One region of the Carnobacterium viridans genome, then DNA from elsewhere that is predicted to be linked to it. Evidence: predicted binding sites of a transcription regulator. Region 1 holds the regulator's gene; the other holds the start of a gene.
The links. Region 1 encodes HrcA, which represses chaperone genes, less so after heat shock. Its sites were predicted from a motif close to TTAGCACTCNNNNNNNNNGAGTGCTAA; they were not measured.

Region 1 (3,437 bases):
GTGATAAATGGCAAGCTGATTTGAGTTGAAGTTACGCCTGATAAGTCTTTTTTAGCTTTTTCAGCAGCGTCTTTCAAACGTTGTACAGCCATTTTGTCTTTAGATAAGTCAACGCCGTTTTCTTTTTTGAATTCAGCTACCAAGTATTCCATGATTTTATTATCAAAATCATCTCCACCTAATTTGTTGTCACCTGCAGTAGCTAATACATCAAATACGCCGTCTCCTAATTCAAGGATTGAAACGTCAAAAGTACCACCACCAAGGTCAAATACTAAAACTTTTTCATCTTTATCTACTTTGTCTAAACCATAAGCTAATGCTGCAGCAGTTGGTTCATTAACGATACGTTCCACTTCAAGACCGGCAATTTTACCAGCATCTTTTGTTGCTTGTCGTTGTGCATCGTTGAAGTAAGCAGGAACAGTAATAACAGCTTTATCAACTGTTTCGCCTAAATAGCTTTCAGCATAACCTTTCAAGTATTGAAGAATTGTTGCAGAAACTTCTTGTGGAGTATATTTTTTGCCATCAACTTCAACTGAAAAGCCAGCTTCTCCGATATGACGTTTGATTGAGCTAATTGTGTTAGGATTTGTTACAGCTTGGCGTTTAGCTACTTCCCCTACTTGCATTTCTCCATTTTTAAATGCCACAACAGATGGTGTCGTACGGTTACCTTCTGGATTCGGAATAATTTTTGCTTCTCCGCCTTCTAATACAGCAACTGCTGAATTTGTTGTTCCTAAGTCAATACCAATCATTTTACCCATAATAAATCCCTCATTTTTTTATTATTTTTTTTTACAGTTATCTAAATTTTATTGAGCAACAATTACCATTGCGGGACGTAATACGCGTCCCTTTAAATTATAACCTTTTTGGAAAACTTGTACAACTGTTTCGCTTGCTTGACCTTCTTCAACAGGAACGGTTTGAATCGCCTGATGGAAGTTAGGGTCAAATGGTTCATTTAAAGGATCGATAACTTCAATGCCTTCATTTTTCAATGCAGTCTTGAACGTTTCCATAACCATTTCAATGCCTTTTTTCAAACTTTTCCCTTGCTCATCTGTTACTTCAATAGCTAGAGCTCGTTCTAAATTATCAATAACGGGAAGTAATTCTGTTGCTAAAGATTGAGCACGGAATTTAGCAGCATCTTCACGTTCTTTTGCATTGCGTTTTTGGATATTTGCCATTTCAGCTTGTACACGCAAATATTTATTTTCCATTTCTTCTAAATCAGCTTTTACTTTAGCAAGTTCATCAATTTCTGGTTGTTCCACTTCTACAGATTCAGTTGTTTCTTCTACCAATTCTGTTGGTGTTTCTTCAACCATTTCTTGTTCTTGCTTTTTATCTTTATTTCTAGACACAACAACAGCTCCTTTTGATTAATCGTCTACAGATTGATAGTAGTCGATTATTTTTTTTGAAAGCTCATTTCGAAATACATCCACCAAACCGATCATTTTAGAATAGGGCATATTTGTTGGACCTAACAATGCAATAACACCTGAACTATATCCTTCAATGTCATAACTTGCTGTAATTAAACTGAACTCATTAAAAAGCTCATTGTTTAACTCCGTCCCAATTTTCACATTGATTCCGGTAGTACTTGGAACCAATAAAGAAGATAAGTCATGAGTACCATCCATTAAGGAATAAATAGACTTGAATTTTTCGACATTTAATTCATTCGAGAAATCGAGTATATTCATTCTTCCACCTACGTGCATCCTATCTTGTCCAGCTTTCAAGAAGACATCTTCGAAGATATTCAGCATTCCTTCATTTGTTCGAACATACTTATTCAACAATATCGGAATTTCTGTCTTCAGTCTTTTAAATACTTCCATTAGCGGAAGACCAACTAATTGTTCATTAAAAATACGAACAATTTTTTCTAGCTCGTTAACATCCATTGACCTCGGAATGGTTACTATTTGGTTTTCTACATGGCCCTTATCGGTTACTAAGATAGCCATAACTTGATAATCATTTAATGGCACCAATCGAAAACCAGTTAGAATACTTTCTTTGATCTCAGGACCTAACGTTATCGCTGTGTAACTGGTCAACCGAGAAAGCAATTCAGCCGATTGAAAAACAATCTCATCCAATTGCCTGAACTGATTTCCTAAAGCATTTTTTATGACCGCAAGATCTTTTTTTTGAATTTTTGCTGGATGCACCAGATGGTCTACGTAAAAACGGTACCCTTTTAAAGATGGGACACGACCGGATGACGAATGCGTTTTTTCAATGAAGCCTAATTCTTCAAGACGCCCCATTTCATTACGAATAGTTGCTGAACTAAAACTGATTTCAGCTTCATTCATTAAGGTTTTGGATCCTATGGGTGTCTCATATGAAGTGTATAAGCGAATGATAGATTTTAAAATTAAAATCTGCCTTTCAGTTAACATATTGCATCACCTCTTTTTTAGCACTTGAAACTATTGAGTGCTAATACATTTATTAATTTACCAAATATAACTGTATCTGTCAATAATTTTTGTTTATTTTTTGACTAATTTTGACGTTTATCTAAAAAGCCGGTTTAACACTTGATTTATCTTACTTTTACTAAAAAGACAGTGTCAAAAATGGAAAGTTCCATCTTCAACACTGTCTTTTAATTCTTCTTATATCAGATTAAGTTCTAGTTTGGCTTTTTCAATTTCATTTCTAATCTGGTCGAATCCAGTGCCACCTAATGAATTTCTACGTTCAACAGCTACACGAGATTCCAATAACCTATAAACATCTTCTTCGATAATAGGAGCAGCATGTTGAAATTCGGTTAAAGGAATATCTTGTAAGTAATGGCCATTTTTCAAGCACTTCAACACAAGTTTCCCAACAATTTCGTGCGCTTCTCTAAATGGGATACCTTTTGAAGCCAGATAATCCGCTAATTCAGTCGCGTTTGAAAAATCTTTCGTTGTTGCTTCACTCATATTGTCTTCATGCACGATCATATCTTCCAACATACCAGCAAATATTTCCAAACAATCTTTAACCGTTTTTACTGTATCAAACATGCCTTCTTTGTCTTCTTGCAAATCTTTGTTATAGGCTAATGGCAAACTTTTCATTGTCGTTAACAACGAAAATAAATTGCCGTACACTCTGCCTGTTTTTCCACGAATCAATTCCGCCATATCTGGATTTTTCTTTTGCGGCATAATGGAACTACCCGTCGAAAAAGTATCCGTTAAACTAGCGAATTGATATTCATGACTGGTCCAAAGAATCATTTCTTCACAAAAACGCGAAAGATGCATCATCAGTATACTGCTTGTAGATAGAAATTCTAAGATGAAATCTCGATCGCTCACGGCGTCCATACTGTTGGAATAGATAGAACTGAAACCTAACTGTTCAGCGGTGTACAAACGATCGATGGGAAATGTTGTTCCTGCCAA
Region 2 (3,437 bases), 670 kb from region 1:
TCAGACGTCGCACAAGCAACAGTAGAACGTTTAGTTGAAGCAAATGTAAGAGGAATTTTGAATTTTACTCCTATTAGAATTTCTGTACCAGACAAAGTGAGAGTTCAAAATGTTGATTTGACCAATGAACTACAAACATTGATTTATTTCTTAGATCATTACAAACCAGAAAACGCGTAAAAAAGGACTCATTTGTCAAATGGTGTTGATAGAATAAAATAAATTTCTTCTGGAATAGACGGGTTTGCTTGTGGAGAGCCATGGGAACGTCTGAAGCCTGTAGTCTTCAGAGCTTTCAAGCCTCAAATAAAACGTAAACGCTGAAGCGCTAACGCTTTATAATTCGCATTGAATCCAATGCATGGCTACAAGCAAACCCTATTCCTCCAGAAATATCTGGTAACCAATTTAATTAAGCTAGCAACACTAAAAAGTATAGAGCAAAAAAAAAGGACCCAAACCGGTTATGGTTTGGGTCCTTTTTTTATTTTAAAGTAAACTTCAAGTATTTTTGAAGCTCTAACGAAATAACTGGTAGAAAAAACGACATAGAGAACAGAAAAAAATGTCCAACCGGAATTTCCCACAGAATCAATCGCAAACCAGATGAATACTCCTGACATCAAGTAAGTAAAAACAATTTGCATTATAAAATTACGTTTATTTATCAAATGAAAAGTCCTTTCTAACACTTAGCACGTACTTATAAAAAATTTACTACTATAACTACTGTGTTCATAATAATATGGGTGATAATGGGAGTGGCAATATTTTTAGTTTTACTATATAGAAAACAAAAGACAAAAGCCATAGCAGAGTACAATAAAATGTGTCCATCAAAATGCATAAAAGCAAAGATAAGAGAACTGATCACTGCAGCACCTATTCCACCAGTAAGATCATATAAAAAACCAAAAATAACTTTTCTGAAGACAAATTCTTCCATGATTGGTCCCATAATAGAGACGACAATTATATAAATTGGATAATTGTCAACGAAAACAAGTATATTTTGAGTATTAACAGAATCTATTGGAATCCCCAAAAGTAAAGTTTCAATTAAGTTTGCCATGTATTGAGCCAAAAGCACCAAAGGGATTCCGGCAATACCCCAATAAAGAACACTCTTTCTAGGTAATGATGGACTTAAGGTCAACGAATTTCGGATGGTCGATTTTCGATTCAATAAGAGCATAACTATTGCGCCTAAAGTAAAACTAAAAATTGTCCCATAAACGGAAGCTTCAGTCTGGAAATTTGTTGGAGCTAGAGAAATAATGATGGCCGGTAAGAATTGAGCAATTAAATAAAATAAAATAATTAAAATCGATGTGTGACTCGTAAGTTTCTTCATATGATTAAGACCTTCTTTTTTCGAGATAGCGTACGTTCGTTATATACAGTTTAGTAAATAGCAGTCAGAGTATCCAATAGAAAAAAATTCTCCTAAAGAAGCCAACTCTATGCTAGGTAAACTGAAAATAACTTCATTTTTCAGTATAACATAAAAGGTCCAAAAAGGGGTATAACAATAGACAGTACCGAACCCTTTTCAATAAAACAATCCTTATTTGAAAAGGAATAAAAATCAAGATGAAAATTCTTGCAATCTTTTTTATATTTGTTATTATAAAGAAGTAGTTTAGCACTTGATATGTTTGAGTGCTAAAAATGAAGAAATAATTTAGATGGAGGGATTTACGTGTTAAAACCATTAGGAGATCGTGTCATCATTGAAGTTGCTAAAGAAGAAGAAAAAACAATCAGCGGGATTGTTTTACCGGGTTCCGCTCAAGAAAAACCTCAAACGGGTTCTGTAATAGCTGTTGGAGAAGGGCGTGTTTTAGAAAACGGCTCAACAGTAGCAGTGTCTGTTAAAGTAGGCGATACTGTTTTATTTGAAAAATACGCTGGAACAGAAGTGAAATACGACGGTAAAGAGTATTTAGTGGTAAAAGAACACGATATCGTTGCAGTCATAGATTAAAGATAACTTAAAAAATGAACAAACTAAATTAATGAGGTGAAGGAAAAAATGGCAAAAGATATTAAATTTTCTGAAGACGCTCGTGCATCAATGCTACGTGGGGTAGATATTTTAGCAGATATTGTTAAAGTAACATTAGGACCCAAAGGAAGAAATGTTGTTTTAGAAAAAACTTACGGCTCACCACTCATTACTAATGATGGTGTGACAATCGCAAAAGAAATTGAACTAGAAGATCATTTTGAAAATATGGGAGCACAACTTGTTTCAGAAGTTGCTTCTAAAACAAATGATATTGCTGGAGATGGTACTACAACAGCTACAGTTTTAACTCAAGCTATCGTTCGTGAAGGATTGAAGAATGTAACAGCTGGAGCTAATCCAGTTGGGATTCGCCGCGGAATCGAAATGGCCACAAAAGTTGCTGTAGAAGAATTGCTTGCTATTTCTAAAAAAGTTGACTCAAAAGAATCAATTGCACAAATTGCTGCTATTTCTTCAGGAAGCAATGAAACAGGAGAATTGGTTGCAGAAGCAATGGAACGCGTTGGAACAGATGGCGTTATTACAATTGAAGAATCTAAAGGAATCGAGACAGAATTAGGTGTTGTTGAAGGAATGCAATTTGATCGTGGGTACCTTTCTCAATACATGGTAACAGATAACGATAAAATGGAAGCAAACTTAGAAAACCCTTATATTTTGATTACCGATAAAAAAATCTCAAATATTCAAGAAGTCCTTCCATTATTGGAACAAATTTTACAACAAGGACGTCCATTGTTGATCATTGCTGATGATGTTGATGGCGAAGCTCTTCCAACATTAGTATTGAATAAATTGCGTGGAACATTTAATGTTGTAGCAGTTAAAGCTCCAGGATTCGGCGATCGTCGTAAAGCTATGCTTGAAGATATTGCTATCTTAACTGGCGGAACGGTTATTACTGAAGATTTAGGTCTTGAATTGAAAGATACTGAAATCAGTCAATTAGGACATGCAAGTAAAGTAGTCGTGACGAAAGATGCTACTACAATCGTTGAAGGAGCTGGCTCAGCAGAATCTATCCAACACCGTGTTGCTTTACTTAAAGCTCAAGCAGCTGAAACCACTTCTGAATTTGATAAAGAAAAATTACAAGAACGTCTAGCTAAACTTTCTGGCGGAGTTGCAGTCATCAAAGTTGGAGCTGCTACTGAAACAGAATTAAAAGAACGCAAATTACGTATTGAAGATGCTTTAAATGCAGCTCGTGCAGCTGTTGAAGAAGGTATCGTTTCCGGTGGTGGAACAGCCTTAATCAATGTTCAACGTAAAGTTGCAGAAATCGAAGCAACAGGCGATGAAGCAACAGGTGTGAAAATTGTGATCCGTGCTCTTGAAGAACCTGTTCGTCAAATCGTGACAAACGCTGGTCTTGAAGGTTCTGTAATCGTTGAAAAACTGAAAA

Region 2: groES (co-chaperone GroES) is a predicted target of HrcA. The motif match lies at 1,643-1,669, and genes of this name have one in related genera.

What each region holds. Positions count from the first base shown of each region.
Region 1 is NZ_FNJW01000008.1:261,845-265,281, reverse strand. It holds gene dnaK (molecular chaperone DnaK) at 1-773, opposite strand, end outside; gene grpE (nucleotide exchange factor GrpE) at 822-1,379, opposite strand; gene hrcA (heat-inducible transcriptional repressor HrcA) at 1,398-2,435, opposite strand; gene argH (argininosuccinate lyase) at 2,655-3,437, opposite strand, start outside.
Region 2 is NZ_FNJW01000008.1:929,245-932,681, reverse strand. It holds gene BLT48_RS05860 (redox-sensing transcriptional repressor Rex) at 1-180, shown strand, start outside; gene BLT48_RS05850 (CPBP family intramembrane glutamic endopeptidase) at 704-1,354, opposite strand; gene groES (co-chaperone GroES) at 1,703-1,987, shown strand; gene groL (chaperonin GroEL) at 2,036-3,437, shown strand, end outside.